Regions from separate parts of the Mesobacillus sp. MER 48 genome, predicted to be linked through region 1. Evidence: a T-box and tRNA genes for the amino acid it is inferred to sense, from the RefSeq annotation. Region 1 holds a T-box; the other holds one or more tRNA genes.
The links. A T-box is a leader RNA that pairs with one kind of tRNA and senses whether it is charged. The one in region 1 lies ahead of leuS (leucine--tRNA ligase), so its partner is inferred to be a tRNA-Leu.
Positions count from the first base shown of each region.

Region 2: it has a tRNA-Leu gene. The T-box ahead of leuS (leucine--tRNA ligase) is inferred to sense a tRNA for this amino acid. The anticodon was not compared.

Region 1 is NZ_JAMAUR010000009.1:59,636-71,210, reverse strand. It holds gene M3593_RS21110 (putative polysaccharide biosynthesis protein) at 1-1,543, opposite strand, end outside; gene M3593_RS21105 (BaiN/RdsA family NAD(P)/FAD-dependent oxidoreductase) at 1,813-3,081, shown strand; gene M3593_RS21100 (sporulation protein Cse60) at 3,603-3,788, opposite strand; gene M3593_RS21095 (rhodanese-like domain-containing protein) at 3,845-4,156, opposite strand; gene leuS (leucine--tRNA ligase) at 4,336-6,750, opposite strand; T-box leader at 6,826-7,045, opposite strand; gene M3593_RS21085 ((Fe-S)-binding protein) at 7,236-8,567, opposite strand; gene glcD (glycolate oxidase subunit GlcD) at 8,564-9,976, opposite strand; gene M3593_RS21075 (L-lactate permease) at 10,068-11,575, opposite strand, start outside.
Region 2 is NZ_JAMAUR010000001.1:501,417-512,991, reverse strand. It holds gene dapF (diaminopimelate epimerase) at 1-722, shown strand, start outside; gene M3593_RS02550 (DNA ligase D) at 769-2,601, opposite strand; gene ku (non-homologous end joining protein Ku) at 2,740-3,594, shown strand; gene M3593_RS02540 (NAD-dependent epimerase/dehydratase family protein) at 3,721-4,623, shown strand; gene M3593_RS02535 (GreA/GreB family elongation factor) at 4,651-5,148, shown strand; gene M3593_RS02530 (hypothetical protein) at 5,335-5,856, shown strand; gene M3593_RS02525 (metallophosphoesterase family protein) at 5,915-6,412, shown strand; gene M3593_RS02520 (cytosolic protein) at 6,437-6,832, shown strand; gene M3593_RS02515 (DUF6509 family protein) at 6,869-7,180, opposite strand; gene M3593_RS02510 (LysE family transporter) at 7,279-7,899, opposite strand; gene M3593_RS02505 (cold-shock protein) at 8,305-8,511, shown strand; tRNA gene M3593_RS02500 (tRNA-Leu) at 9,478-9,561, opposite strand; gene M3593_RS02495 (LysE family transporter) at 9,761-10,042, shown strand; gene M3593_RS02490 (DeoR/GlpR family DNA-binding transcription regulator) at 10,218-10,970, shown strand; gene pfkB (1-phosphofructokinase) at 10,967-11,575, shown strand, end outside.

The DNA of each region.
Region 1 (11,575 bases):
AAAAATACACACCCGCACCTACAACAGCAGAAATAACAATGATCATAATGGATTCGAACTTTCCTGCCGGTGACAGGAACTGGACAAGCACTCCATAGAAGGCAGCCGTTACGCCTGCCATTAACCCTGAGAACACAAGGATCAGGATAATCCTTCTCGTTACAAATCCCATTGGATACCTTGCGAACTTTTTGATCACCACCATATTGATGATGATTGCAACAATGTAACCTATCGCAGTAGAGATCACTGCCCCCTGTGTTTCATACAGCTTGATCAACGGCATGTTAAGGCTCAATTTTACCAGCAAACCCGTCAACAGGCTTAAAATCGTAAAACGCTGTTCATTGATTCCCTGCAGGATTGCCGCTGTTACGGAAAATAGCGCAAACAGGATGGCAACTGGGGCGTATGTGGCCAGTACTTCTGTTCCAAGATCATTATGTGCATAGAAGACGGTATACATTGGTTCCGCCAGAAGGGCAATTCCAACTGCAGCAGGCACAGTCAGATACATCAGGACCTGGAACGTTTGGTCAAGCTGCCTCCTCATTCCCTTACGGTCGTTCTCCGTAAAAGCTTTCGTGATGCTTGGCACCAGCGTCAATGAAAAAGCCGTAGCCAGAGAAACTGGAATGATCACTAGCTTATGGGATTGGAAATTCAGCACTGAAAACGCCGTATTCGCTTCATTCTGGCTATTCCCAATTGCCATCATCGCTCTGTTGAAGGTCATCATATCAATAAACTGGAACAAAGGATTGGCAATCCCGACAAATACAAATGGCGCTGCATAAAGAAGGATTTCCTTATAAATGTCCTTCAAGGAAATATCCATCGTCTTTTTATCTTCTTCCAGCAATTTATCCAAATGCGGTTTTCTTTTGACCCAATACCAGCCAAGCACCCCAAGACTGCCGAGTGCACCTATGAACGCAGCAAACGTAGCTACGCTGACCGCGGTAACCATATCACCTTCAATTACGTTCAGAACAAAAAATGCACCTGCAAGGACGAAAACAATCCTTACAATTTGCTCTACCACTTGCGATACGGCTGATGGTCCCATCGATTGATGTCCCTGGAAGAAACCGCGGATCAAGCTCATGAATGGAACAACGATCAGCGCGAAACTGACTGCCCGTATCACCGTTGTCACATCTTCAGCCGTTATTTTCGCATTTTCTTCCCCACTAGTGTTCATGACTATATCAGCCAGACCCGGAGCCGTTACATACATGATCAGGAACGACAAAATGCCTGTCGCAAGCATGACAGCGACTCCTGATTTGAATAACTTCCTGCCGACGGCATACTCCTCAAGAGCATTATATTTTGCTATGAACTTTGAAACAGCCAGCGGCACACCGGCTGTGGCGATGCTTATGAAAATTGTATATGGAATGTAAGAGAACGAATATAGGGCGGTCCCATAATCTCCTACGATCGCAAAAAAGGGAATAACATAAAACAATCCCAGTACTTTGGATAAAATCGTGCCAATTGTCAGTATGAACGTCCCTCGTAATAGCTTAGATGACATATAATCCCTACTTTTCAATCTATAAAATAAAATCAGTTTACAAACTTGTATTTTACCATAAACACTATCCGGCACTATGATATTTATCAACGGATGCAGAAATTTCCTGCATTCCCTAGTTTACTCCTTCTTCAGCCTGACTGCCAGTTTTCAGGCTGAAGAGATTTGAATTTCTCAGTCAGGGAAATGTTTTTAAAGAAGAGATGCATTATAATAAGAAAAGTGCGCAACTGCATTTATAAATAGTGAAACGAAAAGTTGGTGAAGCAATGAAATACGATGTAATCGTCCTTGGCGGCGGGCCTTCTGGCTTGATGGCTGCGATTGCTGCTGGCGAGAAAGGTGCAAAGGTGCTGCTGATCGATAAAGGGGACAAGCTCGGCCGAAAGCTGGCCATCTCCGGCGGCGGACGCTGCAATGTGACAAATCGCCTCCCTGTCGATGAAATCATTAAACATATACCCGGAAACGGGCGATTCCTATACAGTGCCCTTTCGATTTTCAGCAATGAGGATATCATTTCATTTTTTGAAGGGCTCGGAATCAAGCTGAAAGAAGAGGACCATGGCCGGATGTTCCCAGTCACAGATAAAGCCCAATCGGTTGTCGATGCTCTTTTATCAAAGCTAAGAGAGTTAAAAGTAGAAATTAAGACAAATACTCCTGTGGCCGATGTGCATTACAGGGACGGAAAAGTTGATTCAGTGGAATTAAAAAATGGAGACAGGATTTTAGCAGACAGCGTGATCATCGCAGTAGGCGGGAAATCCGTTCCCCATACCGGTTCGACTGGTGATGGATACGCCTGGGCGGAAAAAGCAGGCCACACCATCACCACCCTGTTCCCTACAGAAGTGCCCGTAACCTCTTCTGAACCCTTTATTAAGGAGAAGATTTTGCAGGGGCTTTCCTTGAGAGGGATTGCGCTCAGTGTCCTGAACCCTAAAGGAAAGGCGCTTATCACACACAAGATGGACATGATTTTCACCCATTTCGGAATCAGCGGCCCTGCCGTGCTTCGCTGCAGCCAGTTCGTCGTCAAAGCGATGCAAAAGTGGAATCTGAAAGAGATCGTCATGTCCCTGGACGCTCTTCCTGACATGAAGGAAGAAGAATTGTTCCAGGAAATCAATAAGTTGATAAAAGCTGAGCCAAAAAAAGCGCTGAAAAATCTGCTTAAGGGACTTTTGCCTGAACGCTATTTATTGTTCCTGTTTGAGCGGAATGAAATTGACCCAGCAATGCAGGGCGGACAGCTGGGACATGAAAAGATCAGGAACTTTGCGAGTTCGGTGAAACAATTCGAGTTCAAAGTCAACGGCACTCTGCCGCTTGATAAAGCATTCGTCACCGGCGGCGGCGTATCCGTCAAAGAAGTCGAGCCGCAAACAATGGCATCCAAGAAAGCAGAAGGACTATATTTCTGCGGGGAAATCCTCGATATCCACGGATATACAGGAGGATACAATATCACATCCGCGCTAGTTACCGGAAGGCTCGCCGGAACCAATGCAGCTGGATTTGCGCTGAGGAAATAGAGATTTGTATTTAGTGTCCACACGCACTTTGCGTGGTGGACACTTTTTTTGTTTTTTTCTGTTTTTCTGTCCGTCATGGGATTGATGAAGGACACTTTTTCTCGGTTTCCATCCGTTTTTGTCCGTCATGGACCTGATGACGGACACTTTTGCTAGGTCTCCATCCGTTTTTGTCCGTCATGGACCTGATGACGGACACTTTTTCTCGGTTTCCACCAGCTTTTGGCCATCATAGACTGGATGACGGACATTTTTGCTAGCTCTCCATCTATTTTTGTCCGTCATGGACCTGATGACGGACACTTTTGTTCGGTTTCCACCAGCTTTTGGCCGTCATAGACTGGATGACGGACATTTTTGCTAGCTCTCCATCTATTTTTGTCGGTCATGGAGCTGATGACGGACACTTTTGTTCGGTCTCCATCAGCTTTTGTCCATCATGGCTTGGATGACGTACACTATTCCCCGTTAGTACCTTGTCACGAATCTTTTTCACATAAAAACAGAGCCTGATTCAAGGCTCAGGCTCTGTATACAATCATGGCTGAAAAACAGTAAATCTGCTCTTCATCCTCTTCTTCAGGTATGACCGCGACATTGTATTTAATGTCGAGCAGTTTTTTTTCATCTAGTTTTTCAAGAAACACGTTCATATCCTGTTCGAGATCTTTTTCATGCTCATGATCAAACACTCTGACCTGGATCAAGGTAATCTTCCTTCCTTTTTACCATCCATTCTGGCCAGATTTTCAGAATTTTATAATTATGGGCGCTTTGTTTCTCCGCCCCAGCTCATCATGCCGCCAACCATGTTACGGACTTTGTAGCCTTGCTCGTTCATGTAGTGGCAGACATTGCCGCTGCGTGCGCTTGAACGGCAGATGAAGATATATTCCTTGTCCTTGTCGAATTCGTTCATTCTTTCAGGGATTTCGCCCATTGGGATGTGCTTGGCTCCAGGGATCATGCCGGATTCAACTTCGTCATGTTCACGTACGTCAACCATTTCAAGCTTTTCGCCTGCTTCCAGTTTCTTTTGAAGCTCTTCAGTTGAGATTGTTTCAATTTTATTCATAAGTCATTTCCTCCAATTTCCAATAAAATTTATCCTTATTATTCAAGGATCCAATACCATATTGTATTTTCCCCTATTTATTATATAAAAACTCTTTTTATAATACAAAGGAAAAACCTCATGGGGTATTTCAATTTTATAAAACAAAGGACCGCAAAAGCGATCCTTTGCAAAACGTATTAGTTAGCGACAATGTTGACAAGCTTTCCTGGTACTGCGATCACTTTGCGGACTGTCTTACCGTCGATTTGTTCTTTAACGGTATTATCGCCCATAGCAATCTGCTCAAGAGTCTCTCTGTTGGCATCGGCAGGTACCATCATTTTTGCTTTGATTTTGCCGTTCACCTGGACAACGATTTCGACTTCGTCATCAACAAGCTTGGCTTCATCATATGCTGGCCATGCTGCATAGGTGATAGACTCGCTGTGCCCAAGCTTTTCCCAAAGCTCTTCTGTGATATGCGGTGCAATCGGAGCAAGCATTTTCACAAATCCTTCTACATATCCCTTAGGAAGTTCCTCAGCTTTGTATGCTTCGTTGATGAAGACCATCATCTGTGAGATCGCTGTGTTGAAACGAAGTCCTTCATAGTCTTCTGTTACTTTTTTAACCGTCTGGTGGTAGACTTTTTCAAGGTTTTGGTTTTCCACATCCTTGATCTTCGAGCTCAGGCTTCCGTTTTCATCGACGAACAGGCGCCAGATACGGTCAAGGAATCGGCGTGATCCATCAAGTCCATTTGTTGACCATGCAATCGATGCCTCCAGCGGTCCCATGAACATTTCGTAAAGGCGAAGTGTATCCGCACCGTGGCTTCCGACGATTTCATCCGGGTTGACGACATTGCCTTTTGATTTACTCATTTTTTCATTATTTTCACCAAGGATCATCCCCTGGTTGAAAAGCTTCTGGAATGGCTCTTTCGTATGGACAACACCCACATCGTAAAGAACCTTGTGCCAGAAACGAGCGTAAAGCAAGTGAAGTACTGCGTGCTCCGCGCCTCCAATGTAAATATCGACAGGCAGCCATTGCTTTAATTTTTCTTCATCGGCAAGCGCCTGATCATTCTTCGGATCGATGTAGCGAAGGTAATACCAGCAGCTGCCAGCCCATTGCGGCATGGTGTTCGTTTCCCTGCGGCCCTTTTTGCCTGTTTCAGGGTCAACCACATTCACCCAGTCAGCGATATTGGCAAGCGGGGACTCGCCTGTGCCTGATGGCTTGATTTCAGTTGTTTTAGGAAGGACAAGTGGCAGCTGATCATCTGGAACTGCTGTCATTGTGCCATCTTCCCAGTGGATGATTGGAATCGGCTCACCCCAGTAACGCTGGCGGCTGAACAGCCAGTCGCGAAGGCGATATGTGACCTTCTTTGTACCAATGCCTTTTTCTTCAAGCCAGGCAATCATCTTGCTGATGGCATCTTCCTTATTCATGCCGTCAAGGAATTCAGAGTTTACATGATCACCGTCGCCAGTATAGGCTTCTTCCTGGACGTTTCCGCCGGCTACAACTTCCTTGATTTCCAACTCGAATTTTTTAGCAAACTCGTAGTCGCGCTCGTCATGCGCAGGAACTGCCATGATTGCGCCAGTTCCGTATGACGCAAGAACATAGTCTGCGATCCAGATTGGCATTTTTTCGCCGTTTGCTGGATTGATCGCATAAGCCCCGGTGAAGACTCCAGTTTTGTCTTTTGCTAAATCGGTACGCTCAAGATCGCTCTTGCTCTTGATTTCATCAATATATTTTTCTACTGCAGCTTTTTGTTCAGAAGTAGTGATTTTATCAACCAATTGATGCTCTGGTGCAAGCACCGCGTAAGTTGCGCCGAACAGTGTATCCGGACGGGTTGTGAAAACCGTGAATGTTCCCTCATGTCCTTCGATGTTGAAAGTGATTTCCGCACCTTCTGAACGGCCAATCCAGTTGCGCTGCATATCCTTCAGGCTCTCCGGCCAATCAAGTAAATCAAGATCCTCAAGAAGACGGTCTGCATACGCAGTGATCTTCAGCATCCATTGCCTCATCGGACGGCGTTCCACCGGATGTCCGCCGCGCTCGCTTTTACCATCGATTACTTCTTCGTTCGCTAAAACTGTTCCAAGTGCCGGGCACCAGTTAACAGCGACTTCGTCAATGTACGCTAGCCCTTTTTCATAAAGCTTAAGGAAAATCCACTGAGTCCACTTGTAGTATTCAGGGTCAGTCGTGTTGACTTCGCGGTCCCAGTCGTATGAAAAGCCTAATGCCTTGATCTGGCGGCGGAACGTGTTAATGTTCTTCTCCGTAAATTCTGCCGGGTCATTCCCTGTATCAAGTGCATACTGCTCTGCCGGCAGTCCGAATGCGTCCCAGCCCATTGGATGAAGGACGTTGAATCCCTGCATCCTTTTCATGCGGGAAAGGATGTCTGTTGCCGTATATCCTTCCGGGTGTCCAACGTGAAGGCCGGCACCTGATGGATACGGGAACATATCAAGCGCGTAAAACTTCTCTTTCCCTTTATCTTCAGTTGTTTTGAACGTTTTGTTCTGTTCCCAATAAGCTTGCCATTTTTTCTCGATTTCCTGATGGTTGAAACTCATCGTCATGTCCTCCTGTTTGGTTTCGATTTATTTTAGCGGATGAATTTTTGCAAATAAAAAACTCCCGCCCCTGTAAAAAGGGACGAGAGGTTATGTATGATCTCCCGCGGTACCACCCAAATTAGTGTGTAACACTCGCTTCATTCATCCTTAACGCGGAAAACGGCAAACGCTACTTGTGTGTTCACGTCTGCGACTCAAAGGCGAGTTCATGATGGTCCCGTCTGGCTTGCACCAACCGCCAGCTCTCTTCCTCAGGTTTATCACCACTACTACTCCTTGTCGAAGTCTTTCATTATGATATAGGGATATTGTAATAAAATTCCCTTGCAGATGCAAGCAGGGAGGAAAATAAATGATTATAGAGAGTATTATACGAATAAGCCGGCTTGGCGGTGCGGGTCTTTATACCTGTTCATCATGCAAAATTAAATCCCCTTATGGATAAGTGCCCATCTCTGCAAATAGAGATGGGCCTTCAAAGATCACTTCTCGGTTTGTGCAGCTTCCAATAGCAGGTCCACAATATGCACGCCTCTCATTCTCTCAGAGAGTCCTTCGCGCTCAATTCCAAGCTTCATCTGCAGCAGACATCCCGGGTTTGCGGTTACAATCGTCGTTGCATGGGTGGCCTTTGCCTGAACCATTTTGGAGTCTAGTAACTGCATGGACATTTCACTTTCGACAATATTATAGATTCCTGCCGAGCCACAGCAACGGTCGGCATTCTGCATCTCGCTGAATTCTGCCCCTTTGATTGATTGCAGCAGCGTCCTGGGCGCTGAAGCTGTTTTCATCACATTGCGCAAGTGGCATGAATCCTGGTACGTAATAGTTTGCGGCGACAGTTCCAGCTTCACTTTTTCATGAAAACCGACCTCCATCAAAATCTGCGATATATCCTTGATTTTATCAGTAAAGGCCTGTGCCCTTTCCTTCCATTCCGGATCATCTTTAAGCAAGTGGTCATAGTCGATCAGGAAGGCGCCACAGCCTCCTGCATTCGTGATGATAAAATCGACTCCGGTATCCTCGAAGGCTTTAATGTTCCGCCTCGCAAGTGCTTTCGCATCTTCCTTTTCTCCGCTGTGTCCATGAAGCGCTCCGCAGCAGGCCTGATCCTTAGGGATGACAATTTCACATCCTGCGAGCTGCAAAAGCTTCATCGTCGCATTGTTAGTTTCGAGGAACATTGTATCCATCAGGCAGCCGCTGAAGAATGCGACCTTATGAGTCTTCGGGCCGATGGGCTCAAGAAGTTCAGGCCGATTTTTCATTTCCTTCATTGTCGGCACCTGAGGGAGTACTTTCTCCATCGTGGCGAGCGATTCAGGGAAAAGCTTCATCACTCCTATGCCGCGTGCAACCTTCTGCAGGCCGGAGCGCTGATAGAAGCCTATAAGGCCAGTCAGCCCCCTCATCCGCTCCTGGTGAGGAAAAAGTCCTTTGAAAACAGCTTTCCTTACCATTTTGACTGGTATTGAGAATTTCTTGTTTTGATTGACAATATCCCGGGCATCTTCAAGAAGATGTCCATAATTCACCCCGGACGGGCAGACCGGTTCACATGCCCGGCAGCCAAGGCAAAGATCAAGTGACCGCTCAAAATCTTCATCAGGTTCGATAAGGCCATCGACTACTGCCTTCATTAAAGCGATGCGGCCCCTGGGAGAATGCGATTCTTGATAGCCAGATTCGATATAGGTGGGACAAGTCGGCAGGCAGAACCCGCAGCGCATGCAGTTCAATAGCTCATCCTGGTTCATCTTTTCCTGGAATTGTGTCTGGATTCTTTGCTGTTCCTGTACCGTTGTCATTTTGTTACCACCACTCGTTTCCTGCTGTCTTTCGCAAAAATCTTTCCGGGATTCATGATATTGTTTGGATCGAGTGCCATTTTCACAGCCTTCATTGCTGCGATCCCTTCTTTTCCCAGCTTAAGCTCGAGATACGGTGCTTTCATGACCCCGACTCCGTGCTCGCCCGTAATTGTACCGCCAAACTCGATTGCCTTCTCAAAAATTTCCGCAAATGCCTTCTCGACCCGTTCCATTTCCTCATGATTGCGTGAATCAGTCGGACATGTAGGATGAAGATTTCCATCTCCTGCATGACCAAACGTGCAGATATCCAACTCATACTTTTTCGCGATTTCATTGATTGCATTGACCATTCTGGCAATCTCTGATCTTGGCACAGTGGCATCCTCCAAAATGGTCGTCGGCTTTAACCTGGCCAATGCAGATAGGGCACTCCTGCGCGCAGTCCTTAGTGCTTCCGCCTCAGCTTCAGATTGCGCCAGCTGCACAGACACAGCCTTTTCCTCTTTGCACACCTCGGCAATCCTGGCCATGTCACGCTCGACAACTTCAATCGGGCCATCCTGCTCGATCAATAGAACCGCTTCAACATCTGTTGGCAGCCCGATTTTGGCAAAATCCTCGACAACCCTTAAAGTCGGCTGATCAAGGAATTCCAGCGTAGCAGGGATGATTTTGCTCGCAAGGATCTTTGATACCGATTTAGCTGCCGCTCCAAGATCTTGATATAGAGCAAGCATCGTTTGTTTTGTCTCAGGCATCGGAATCAATTTAAGGATAGCTTCAGTAATGATGCCAAGCGTACCCTCGGAACCGACGAGCAACCTGGTAAAATCATATCCCGCGACATCCTTTGCCAGTTTCCCTCCTGTACGGATGATATCCCCATTTGGCAGCACTGCTTCAAGACCGATTACGTAATCCCTCGTCACCCCATACTTCAATCCGCGCAGGCCGCCGGAATTTTCGTTGATATTGCCGCCGATGGTTGATATTTTCATAGAGCCAGGATCTGGAGGGAAAAACAGCCCTTTTGGTTCCACCGCATTGATTAAATCAAGCGTTACCACCCCGGGCTGGACGGTGGCAGTCAGATTCTCTTCATCCACCTCAAGGATTTTGTTCATGTGTTTAAAAAGAAGCACGATTCCGCCTTCTGTCGGGCAAGTGCCTGCGCAAAGATTCGTCCCGGATCCGCGAGGCACAATCGGAATTTTATATTCATTGCAAAGTTTAACAACCTCAGATATCTCCTGTTTGTTCCGCGGACTTACAACGGCATCCGGCATTGATTGAAAGTTAGGTGTTGCATCATATGAATAGACCAGCCGACCCGTTTTGGAATCATCAAAATTAGCAGCAGTTACGATTGTGATTATTTTTTCTTTCACTGTGTTTGGAAGCATGAAAGTTCCCCCTAAAATAGATAAATAAAGCCAGGCTTCTTTTCAAACTGAAAGAAGCCTGGAATTTTTCTTGTAAATTTTTCACTTATCTTTATGGAATCATCCAGGACAGGACGCTATTTTGCAGGAATGTAAGAATTCCGACCAGCGTCACAAGGAACAAACTGTGTTTGATCGTGAAGCGGAACAGTTCGGATTCTTTTCCAGCAAGACCTACTGCTGCACAGGCGACGGCAATCGACTGCGGCGAAATCATTTTTCCGGTTACACCTCCCGAAGAGTTCGCTGCCACAGCAAGGATCGGATCCATGCCAACGGAAGTCGCGGTGATTTTCTGCAGGTTTCCGAATAAAAGGTTAGCAGATGTATCAGAACCAGTGATGAAAACGCCAAGCCATCCAAGGAATGGAGAGAAGAATGGGAACAGGACAGCACCAGTTTTTGCAAGCGTCATGCCAAGTGTCGTGCTCATCCCGGAAGCATTTGTCACATAAGCGAATCCCACGACCGAACCGATGGTGATGACAGGATACTTTAATTCATTCAGCGTCTCTCCAAAGGTAGCAGCCCAGTTTTTCCAGGAGATGCCGACAACGAATTTAGTAAGTATAGCGGCGATCAAAATCGCTGTCCCTGCGGCTCCGAGTACCTCCAGTTTAAATACGGCAGCAATCGGGGCGCCTTCAGAATTGATGATTCTGTTATTCAAGAAAGGTACTTCCGGTGCATATGTCAGTGAATGTCCTAAAGAGTTGATTGCCTTTAAAATCGAATTTGTTCCTTCATAATGGCCTATCAGGGCAAGCTTGATGGAAGGGATGCCCCATACAGAAATGATTGCAGTCAAAATAAGGAATGGGGACCAGGCTTTGAAAACTTGTGCCCCCGTATTCTGCTGTTTTGTTTTTACTGGCAGATTAACAGCTGATGTGGCTGCCATTTCCTCTTCTGCATCAAATCTGAAAATAGTCTTTGGCTTCCAGAACTTGAGGAAGATTGCCAGCGCGAACAATGAAACAAGCGCTGATAAAATGTCAGGCAGCTCCGGTCCAAGGAAGTTTGATGCCACGTATTGAGTAAGTGCAAATGAAACTCCGGAAACGAGGACAGCTGGCATTACTTCCATTGCCCTTTTGAACCCTGCCATGATCACGACCAGGTAGAATGGGATAAAGACAGATAAGAATGGCAGCTGTCTGCCGACCATTTTTGAGATTTCCATCGCCGGAATGCCGGTAGGGCCTTCAACAGCAATAATCGGAATACCAATCGCACCAAATGCAACTGGTGCTGTGTTGGCGATCAGGCAAAGTCCTGCAGCGTAAAGCGGCCTAAAACCCAATCCCACCAAAAGAGCAGCCGAAATCGCTACCGGTGCTCCAAAGCCAGCGGCACCTTCAAGAAATGCCCCGAATGAGAACGCTACCAAAAGTGCCTGCAAGCGGCGGTCTTCTGTTATAGACAGTACTGAATTGCGGATAATGTCAAACTGGCCAGTTTTAACTGTCAGCTTGTACAAAAATACGGATGTAATGATGATCCAGCCAATCGGGAGGATACCATACACTGCCCCCTGTGAAGCTGACATCAAAGCCATTC
Region 2 (11,575 bases), on a different contig from region 1:
ATGTATGCGAGAAGCTGGGAGTGGATGAAGCGGTCATTGAAACGATGAAGGCTAATCTGAAGGTCAGGAAGCATGAAGAAGTCTTCAGTGGAATTCCTACCTATCAAGTGGAAATTTCTCCGGTCACCTTTGACTTGAACGATTTGCCATTAAATTTGGATCAGGATACCCTCATCCAGGAGAGGATCCCCGCATTGTCAGAAGAATTAACATTTACCGCGTTGGCTGTACCTAATCCGCACCTAACAGCCGTTGTCAGCAAAGACCAGTTGGATTCTGATCTGCAGACTGAGCTAAGTGAAAAATTAAACCAGCCAAACGATTTATTTCCTGATGGTGTTAATGTCAGCTTCATCAGACTGCTGGAAAAGGGAAGCATTTTTGTCAGGACTTTTGAAAGGGGAGTAGGCTACACAAACGCCTGTGGCACAGCTATGTCAGCCTCAACTCTTGTTACATGCCTGATGAATGAAAATGAGTATGAACAGCCAATAGATGTGTACAACAATGGAGGAATGGTACAGTGTGCAGTCCATAAAGAAGGTGAAAGCTTCACCATTGATTTGATTGGCAATGCCACGTTTGTGTACTCCGCCCAGATCGATATTGATTTTAATGCCGATGGAATCCTTACAGAGATTCTTGAACAGGAAGACTTCAATGAAGATTTGCAATATGAAAAGCTGCAGGAGCATGCCAAAAAGTATCTCAGCAGATTTTAAGAGGGATATGTATATCCATAAACCTGAAAAATCCTGAAGACCACCTTCAGGATTTTTTCTTTTTTAATACGTCTAAAACTGGTTCAAAGTCCTGTTCGGCTTTTGCAGCAAAGTAAGTCCGGAATGGGCAGCCTAATCTCTTTACACGCTCGATGATCGCCCCCAGATGGAAATCTTCAATCTTCAAATCCTCAGTCACTTCTTCCCAAAAGAGCGGTGTCGCCACTCCTGCATGAGATTTTCCGCGGGCGGAATAGGGGCTGACAATCGTTTTACCCTCAGCATGCTGTATATAATCCACATACAGCCTATTTCCCCTGTTTTTTTTCAGCCTCTCAATCGTAAAAGAATCAGGATCCTTTGAGACGAGATAGTTCGCGATAAATGCGGTGAACAATCTTGTATCATGATAGCTGTATACATTTGTAGGAAGCGGAACGTAAATCTGCAGCCCCTTGTTGCCAGATGTTTTTATAAAACTGATCAGCTTCAATTCATCAAGAACTTCCTTAATATCAATCGCAGCTTTAATTGCCAGATGAAAATATTCCCTGGATGGAGGGTCAAGGTCAAAGACTATTTCCTCTGGTCCTTTGCTATTGATTGTCTCAAAAGGAATGTGAAATTCAACTGCAATTTGGTTCCCCAGCCATAAAAGGGTCTTCATATTATTGCAGACAATATATTCAATGCCTTCCCATTTTGAGGTTTGAACAAATTCCGGTGCATAGTCAGGAACGTTTTTTTGGTAAAAGGCTTCTCCAAACATGCCATGCGGAAAACGGATCACCGTCAAATGCCTGTCTTGAAGGAAAGGGAGCATATAGGGCGAGATTTCCCTCAAATAATGGATATAGTCAATCTTTTGGATTCGCGGATCTTCCCAAAGCGGCTTGTCAGGATGCGTGATTTCGATATCCGGGGGCAAGTTCTTTTGCTGGAGAACGAATTTATCATACGTACAGGCAGATGGAGTTAAATCAAACCTGAATTGATGGAAATGAGGCTCACGAAGCTGATCCTCATAAACTTCAAGGTATTTTACCTCCAGACAAATCGCGGGCTCTACATAGATGAATTGGTGGTCTTCTCCGCTTTTGTTCTGCTTGATGATCTGATGAAGGGCATATTTTTCCTCAGGCTTAAATCCAAAGATCACCAGGCCTATTTGGTATAATTCCCCTCCTTTATAAACAGAGATATAAAAATAACCATTCGATTTTTCATATGCAGTCACAAAACAGGATACATATTTCCAGTTTTTTGTTTTTATCCATGTCTCTGTACGCTTTCCTTCCTCCCATTTGCTATTGGCTTGCTTCGCAATGATTCCCTCTCCATCATAAATGACAACTTTTTCCCATACGCTATCCAGATTTTTTTCACTGCCGACAAGCTGTAAAAGGTCCGGATATTTAGGGTTTGGGGATTGAGGCAACTCAAGTTCAGTGAATAAAGTGCTGAGCTGATTGCGCCTGTCTTGGTAACTTTCAGCCTCCAAACTTTTGCCTTTTATTTTAAGAAGGTCAAAAACCATCAGCCTGCAAGGATTCCTCGCTGATTCTGTCCTGATTCTGTCCTGGGATCTCATTCTCCCCCTGATTTGGATGGCTCCGAAGTTCGCCTTGAACGGGTTTTCCAGGTAAACTAGTTCAGCGTCAAAAGTCAGCGGTAAATAGGGCGCGAACTTCTCCTTATTACCCAGCAGAAAGTCAGCGATTTCCGGAAACAAAGGCAGCAGCGCCTTTCCATTCCTGCTTGTCAATTCCAATTCATGATCCCATGTCAACAGCGCACGAAAACCATCATATTTGACTTCGTAACGCCATCCATCTCCCCGGGGTGCTTCAAATGCAAGTGTTGGGAGCATCGGTTTCAGCATTTTTCCCATCCTTTCCTCGGTCATATTTATAGTGTTCCTGATTGAGTGCAAACTAGTACGCTGGCAAATGTTTTAAGGAATGATTCATTGAATTCTAAAGCAAATTAGTAATAAAACGATAAGGTGGAGAACGCCATGCATACTATTTGGAAAGGGAGCATCAGCTTCGGTCTCGTTAATATCCCAATCAAGCTTCATGCTGCAACAGAAGATAAGGACATCAAGCTTCGGACACTTCATAAAGAATGCCACTCGCCGATTAAATACGAAAAAACATGTCCGGTTTGTGATAAAGAAGTAAAGAATGAAGACATTGTCAAAGCATATGAGTACACGAAAGGGAAGTTTGTCATCCTTGAAGAGGAAGATTTGGAAGCATTGAGGAAAGAAAACGAAGACAAGGTCGTCGAAATTATTGATTTTGTGAAAATGTCCGAAATCGATCCGATTTACTATCAGCGAAGCTATTTTATCTCGCCAAATGAAAGCGGCGGAAAAGCCTATTCCTTGTTAAGAAAGGCACTTGAGGAATCACAGAAGGTGGGCATTGCCAAAATCATGATCCGCGCCAAAGAGCAATTGGCTGTAATAAGGGTCTATGATAACACACTGGTCATGGAAACGATCCATTTTCCCGATGAAGTCAGGAAAACCGTTGACGTACCAAACGTCCCTGCAGATGACAAGGTGACCGAAAAAGAGCTGGAAACAGCCATTATGCTCATTGATCAGTTGACCACCGAATTTGAACCAGATAAATATAAAGACGATTATCGGACAGCATTATTAGAATTGATCGAAGCAAAGCGCACAGGCAAAGAGCTGGTTACACCAACAGAAAAAGAGCCAGTATCCAATGTGACAGATCTTATGGCAGCGCTGCAGGCTTCTATTGACCGGACGAAGCCTGAGAAAAAGAAAGAACCTGCAGCCGCAAAGAAAAAGAAGACAGCTGCAAAACCAAAAGCAAAGGAAAAGAAACAAGCCTGATAGAACTTGGAATCAACTTATGCCGGCCACCTTTTATGATGGCCGGTTTTTATCTTGTATTTAAATGAAAAAGGAAAATCCCCGATAAAAGAAGAATAAAAAGAATAAAGAAGAGGGGGGTTTATAATGAATAAGGTACTTGTCCTGGGAGGAACCCAGTATTTTGGGAAAAAGCTGGTCGAAATGCTGATTGACCATGGTAATGAAGTTACCATCGCCACGAGAGGAACTAAAGCAGATCCTTTTGGTGATAAAGTGAACCGGCTTAGGATTGATCGGGAAAAGAAAGAGACACTGGCAGAAGCCTTCAAAGGAAAGGAGTGGGATCTTGTCTATGACCAATCGTGTTTTTCGCCAACAGAAGCAAGAGATACTTCAGAATTGTTATGTGGACGTGTGGGTCGATATATTTTCACTTCTTCCCAGGCTGTCTATGAATTCGGCACGCTCCATAAGGAAGAGGATTTCAATCCATTTACATATCCGATCAAATACAAAGGGCGCAGGGAGTACCCTGGTTATGAAGGTTACAAAGAGGCGAAGCGTGCCTCTGAAGCTGTGTTCCACCAGCTAGGCCAATTTGAGACCGGCTCTTCCCGGTTCCCGATTGTCGTTTCTGAAGATGATTACACAGAGCGTTTGAAGTTCCATGTCGATAAAATACTTTCAGGCCAGGCGATTGGTATTCCGCAACCTGAAATGCGCTACAGTTTTATCGAGGCAGCTGAAGCTGCAAATTTCCTGGTGAACATCGGAAAGTCAGATTATACCGGTCCAATCAACCCAGGTTCTGCAGGGGACATCAGTCTGCAAGAACTGATCGATAAAATAGAATTGCTGACTGGAAAAGAAGCAATCGTTGATAAAAATCCTCCTTCGGACATTATGTCACCATATGCTTTACCTGGGTCATGGTCGATCGACACTTCTCGTGCGGCAGCACTGGGTTACGGATTTATGGATCTCCATCGTCTTCTGGATACATTAATCAAGCAATATATCATGGCATATGGTAAGATTAGCGAATAAAAATTTTGCAGTTAAAAGGAGAGTAACATGGCAGTTAAGATCACCCCATCGGGAGAGCAATTGATTTTGCAGCAAATAGCAAGGCTGGAACAAGAATTAAAGCAAGTACGTATGGATAAAAATATTGCCTTCAATGCTTGCGGGGATGATAAACTGGCTAATCCCAATTTTCATAAGTTAGAACAAGATGAGCGGATATTAATGGACCGTTTGAACGAAATACAACAAACGTACAAGACGGCTGAATTAATTGAGTTTAAGGAGAGAAATACAAAGGAAGTTGCGATCGGTTCAATCGTAAAGTGTTTATTTGAGTATCCGGCTGATTCAGAAGAAGAAACCTATGAAATCGTCGGTTATGGAGAATCAAATATTGATGAAAATAAAATTTACTATGATGCCCCCGTTGCCCAAAAACTAATCAGTTTAAAAGTAGGAGAAGAAACGATTCTCTCACTTCCCTCTGGCAAAATCAAGTGCAGGGTTATAGGGCTTTATAGCACTTGGGATGAAGCAGCAAAGTAATACAATGAGTTTGTTCTCCTATTCATAGAAATATCCCGGAGCTAAGTATGCCGGGATATTTTTTTTGCGCACGCCTGCTGGTCGTTACATGGTGTTTTCTTGCAGGGAATCAGCTGACTGCTGTCTAATTATATATGAAGGGCGGATTCAGTTTGAGTTGAAATAGGGGACATAGGGGGCTGACAGATGGAAAAGAAAAAAAATAGATGGAAACTCATGATCTTACCTGCCAGTCTGTTCTTGCTGGCTTTCGGATTGTATGCTGGCTATTCAATATGGGAAAACGGCAGCGGCAATCTTATCATGAACAGCAGCAATACAAGCGATCAGGGGAAGGGACAGACTGTTGCGGTGTTCCAGGAAGGATCAGATAACACTGGCTACTCATCTGTCGGGAGGTTTATTTCTGATTTTCACAAAAAATATAATGATACCCTTGGCTGGGGAAGGATCGACAAAGTTGACTGGGAAGAACAAAGGAAGATCGCAGGGGAAATTATATCGGTGATATCCACAGTAGAAACTGAAAATGCTTCGCTTCAGTCTGATTTTGAAACGATCGCCAACTATTCAAAAACGATCCAGGACGGCAGCAAAGATAAGAAGGTCCTGGTTCATCTTCACCGTTTTTTCCACGACCTTGATATTGAGGTCAATCAGTATAACAAAACAAATGATTATTTTAATGTAACCAAGTATAAAGGTTAAACCGGTTCACACAGGGTAACATAACAGGGAAAAGCAGGCGGGAGGGGTTTGTTACACCATGAAAGTTGTTGTCGTTTCCGACACTCATATGCCGAGGAAGGCGAAGCATCTGCCGACAATACTGAAGCGTGACCTGGAAGATTGTAGTTTCATCATCCATGCCGGAGACTGGCAAACGATCGAACTTTATCATGAACTGAAACAATATGCACCGGCCATCGGGGTAACCGGCAATGTGGATGGTCCGGAACTTAAAAGCCTTCTCAAATCAAAAGAACTGTTCATTGCGGGGGATTTCCGTATAGGGATTGTCCATGGACACGGCACAGGGAAAACGACAGAAAAAAGGGCAATAGATGCATTTGCCGATGATGCCGTTGATTGCATCATTTATGGCCATTCACATATTCCCGTCTTAAAGGAAAATAACGGAGTGATCATCTTTAATCCCGGATCTCCAACAGATAAAAGAAGACAGAAGGAATTTTCCTATGGTATCCTGACAATCGGGGAAAAAATCGAAGCAAAGCATATCTTTTTTGAAGATAAGCAATAAAATCAGAATGGAGTGTAATTTCTCTTGAAAATATTTGAAGTCAAATTTCATGCAGAAGATCAGGTAGAAACGATGAAGGTCCAAAAATTGAGCAGTGAAGATTACGACCAAGCGACTGAAGGGGGCACACGTCACCTTTTTGATTTGGACACAAATATAGGTTTCTTTGTTTTCTTTGATGCAGAAGATAAGGATGGCGAGGAATCCTATCTAATGCTCCAATATGAGGATGGCAGTGAAGAGCCTTCAAATTGCTATGGATTTGACCTCAAGGATTTCTATGAATTTTCTGCATTGTACCTGAATGACCTAGAATTCACGGAAGAACTGAACGAAGAAGAGGGAGAACTTGGCCCTGTTCAGCACCTTGCCCATCTTCTTTTTCATATACTTGAGGAAGGCAAGTCAGTAGAGGTATAAAAAAGAAGAGCAGGGTTTTCCTGCTCTTCTTTTCGTTTATTCCTGTTCGGTTTCGGTTTCTTCATCAGCCTGTAAGTGTTGTTCACAATACGCTTTTACCAGCTCTGCTTCATCATCCTCAAGTTCAAAATCGAGAACCGTTTCAGTTTCCTGTTCAATGAAGTAGCTTTGGAGAATTCGGCTGTTGTTCTCGTCCACGAGAAACAGGACCTTCAAAAGCAGCCCTTTATCAGTATAAAGCTCATCGTCTTCATCCACTTCAATATTTAAAAAATACTCATATCTATCTCCTGTCAGAAGTCCGAATGGATCTTCGAGGAGTTCGACGGTATGTCCGGTAATCTTCATGTACGTCTCATCCTTTTGGTTTTGTCCTTTCTATTATATATCGAAATCCCCATAAACAATCAAGGAAAAACCTCACTTAGAACAACCAATCAAAAAAATCACAGAAACAGCTTCAGCGCTTGATATCCAAAATAAAATGCAAATCCAATCAGAGAAACCCCTGATATAAGGGAAATGAAGGTCAATAGTCTTGATGTGAGCAGCTTGCGGAAGCTGCTAGAAATAGCGGCCATCACAATATCCCACATAAGGAGTCCGAGAATGATGCCGAAGCTGTATATAACAAGTTCACCGGTTCCATAGGAGGAAGCAGTTTTTGCAAGGACAGAGCCGTAAATTCCTAACCAGAATAACATGGTCAGCGGATTAGAAATTGACATTATGAAACCGGAGAAAAAAGACTTTATAATTGAGTCTCCTTCTCGATGATCCATCATGATTTTTCCAGAATTGATAATTGTCTCGATACCTGTGTACAACAAGACAAAGAATCCGAACAGCCAGAGGAAAGACTGCATGAATGGAGTTTCAAGATACTTAACAACCCCAAGATAGACAGTAAGCATATAGATAATATCGGCTGTCAAGGCACCAAGGCCAAAAAGCCATGCCTGTATGAAGCCGCTCTTGATCCCTTTGTCCATTTGTGCCGCATTGACAGGGCCAATAGGCGCGGCAAGTGACAGACCAAGGAAAATGTAACCCAGGAAGACACTCAATTTTAAGAAACCCCCAATAGCCAAGGCATGATTTGCTTGTACTATTTCTATTCAGGCAAAGGATGGTGTACAACCCTTTTTGTTAAAAAACAAATAAAATTTTGCCTTTCTAAATAAAAAATGAGGAAATGAATATACTATTTATTGTTGTTCGGGAACATCAGGGTGTCACTTTTGGTAAAAATAAGAAAGTGTGGTAAAATGGAATAGATATCAACTTTCGGACCATTCATTTATTATAAAAAGTATCAATTGCCGGCTTTTTATAATAAATGAATTTTTTTATCAATCGAACGATGATGAGGTTTTTCTCGAATGGAGTTGGTTCCAGGATGAATTTCGGGATCCTGCAAACAGGCATCTAAGAGAAAAAACCGTGACTAAAACGATAGGAGCGTGAGGAAATTGGCATTTGGAAGAAAACCGCCTGAAGAAATCGTCACAGCAGAAACGAAAATATGGGTATGTACTTCTGATGATTGCAATTGCTGGGTTCGTGACAACTTTAAAAGCAGCAATGTCCCCGCTTGCCCGATTTGCAAAAGTGATATGGAGGAAACGACCAAAGTACTCGAAGTGGTCAATAACCATAGTCAAAATCTGATCGGTTAACCAATGGTACAAACAGCCTGGGTTTCATCCAGGCTGTTTTTTTTATTCTGGAAGATGAAGCGAACTCAATAATATAGTTGATTCAGAAGGATTTTGAGATGTAGTGGCCCAGGCTGCCAGAAAAACGCTTTTAATTTGACAGTTTTATAGGTGGAGAAGGTGAAGCTGTCAAGAAAGGGTTAGTATTTTGACAGGTTTGCAGGCAGAGGATCTAAAGCTGTCAAAAAAGCACCATAATTTTGACAGGTTTGCAGGCAGAGGATCTAAAGCTGTCAAAAAAGCACCATAATTTTGACAGGTTTGCAGGCAGAGGGGCTAAAGCTGTCAAGAAAGTCCCATGATTTTGACAGGTTTGAAGGTAGAGAAGCCATAGCTGTCAAAAATGCCCCATGATTTTGACAGGTTTGCAGGCAGAGTGGCTAAAGTTGTCAAGAAAGCCCCATGATTTTGACAGGTTTGCAGGCAGAGGAGCTAAAGCTGTCAAGAAAGTGCCATGATTTAGACAGGTTTGCAGGCAGAGGAGCCAAAGCTGTCAAGAAAGCATCATAATTTTGACAGGTTTACAGATAGAGGAGCCAAAACTGTCAAGAAAGTCCCATGATTTTGACAGGTTTGCAGAAAGAGGAGCCAAACCTGTCAAAAAAGCCCCATAATTTTGACAGGTTTGCAGAAAGAGAAGCCAAAGCTGTCAAGAAGGCCCCATGATTTTGACAGGTTTACAGATAGAGGAGCTAAAGCTGTCAAGAAAGCCCCATGATTTTGACAGGTTTGCAGGCAGAGGGGCTAAAGTTGTCAAGAAGGCCCCATGATTTTGACAGGTTTGAAGGTTTAGGAGCCAAGGCAGTCAAGATCCCTCTTCCGCAGGATGGTCAATCAAATCTTTATCATATACCACACAAACGAGCTTTACTTAAAACTGGTTGAAAACACAAAAAAAGTGCCCTCTTAAAAGGCACCTTTTCTGTATGCGGATGAGAGGACTTGAACCTCCACGGTGTTGCCACCACTAGAACCTGAATCTAGCGCGTCTGCCGATTCCGCCACACCCGCGAATTAGTTATAAAAGAATTATATCATAAAAATAATTGATTTCAATTTATATTTTTAGGAAATCTGGTGCAATTTGTATTATTTTTCAACCTGCGCATATAATATTTGCATAATTTATTTGTGGTGGAAGACGACAACTTGGGCATTGGCCCGGTGAATTCAGCCAGGCTGGATAAGGTAATCAAAATTGGGTTCTGGCATGCATGGATTTGTTGGTACAGGATCGATGATTGCTGATGCCATTTTAATTCTTCTTATCTTTCTTGGGCTTGTGAATTTTTTGGAAATGCCTCTCATCCAAATATTTCTGTGGTTTTTTGGCGGTTTCGTACTCATTTATTCGGGCATTGAATGCTTGCTGAAGGCAAATGATATCCATCTTGCCTTCAGCAGCGGGAGAGAGTCTTTATTTAAATGCTTCCTCACGGGATTCAACATATCGATCAGCAGTGCTTACCAGGGCATCGAAGCTTTATTTTAATAAAATAAGATGTTTATAACCTCTTTAAAAAGGGGTTATTTTTATGAAAACATTCAAAACCAATCAATAATCTTGAGAAACTGCTCAATTATGATTGGTTTTGAAAGAAAATGATTGATTTTTGAAATCGATTACATTATGATGGACTTACGAAGCAATTTAGGAGGAATGGCTCATGTTAACACCTGAGCGCCACCAGCTCATCTTACAGCTCATAAAAGAAAAACCAATTGTGAAAATTCAAGAACTTGTTGATATAACAGAAGCTTCCGAGTCCACTATACGTCGGGACCTGACAGTCCTTGAAGAGGGTGAATTCCTGAAGAGGGTACATGGAGGTGCTGCAAGGCTGAGGGGGAAACTTCAGGAACCAAGCATGAATGAGAAATCCTCCAAAAACCTTCATGAAAAAAGGCAAATCGCCCAGTATGCTGCAAGTCTGGTAGAAGAAGGTGACAGTATTTATCTGGATGCAGGCTCGACAATCAAGGAAATGATCCCTTTCCTGCCTGTGAAGGATATAGTAGTTGTTACCAACGGATTCATGCATTTGCCGGCCCTCATGGAAAGGAATATTGAAACCTATGTCATCGGAGGTTATGCGAAGCCAAAGACAAATGCAGTGATTGGAAGAGGAGCATTGGCCAGTCTGGAACAATACCGTTTTGATAAATGTTTCCTTGGGGTTAATGGCATTCATCCTCATTCTGGCTTTACAACACCTGACCAGGAGGAAGCGATGATCAAATCCAAAGCGATTTCATTATCGCGTGAAGCATATGTACTGGCAGATGACAGTAAATTCTCGGAAATCACTTTTGCTAAAATAGCCGATTTGCATGAAGCTGCAATTATTACCAATATTCTTGAAGAAGAGACAAAAGGACAATATACCAGCAAAACTTCAATAAAGGTTGTGACACCATGATCTACACGCTGACACTTAATCCATCTGTCGATTATATCGTCGAAGCAGGTGAGATTGTAATTGGAACTTTAAATAGAACTTCCCATGAAACAAAACTTCCTGGCGGAAAAGGCATCAATGTTTCAAGGGTCCTGCGCTCACTAGGAGTGGAGAGCAAAGCAACTGGCTTTTTGGGAGGCTTTACAGGCAAATACGTTGAAGAGTTCCTCAATAGGGAGGGCATTTATACGGGTTTTGTCAAAGTCGAGGGGGATACAAGGATCAATATCAAACTGAAGGCCGGAAAAGAAACCGAAATCAATGCAAGGGGCCCGGAAATATCCTCTCTTGCAATCGGATTATTGAAAGAAAAAATCCAACAGCTTGGAAAAGATGATTATCTGATCCTTGCTGGAAGTATTCCATCAAGCATGCCTCAAACGATTTATCAGGATATCGTCCGGATCTGTAAAAAAAACGGGGCAGAAGTAGTCATTGATGCAGAAGGTGATTTGCTTAAAACTGTGCTCGAATATAAGCCTTTTCTGATTAAACCAAACCATCACGAATTGGGACAGTTTTTCGACAGAGAGATATCAGGAGCGGAGGATGCCATTGTATATGGA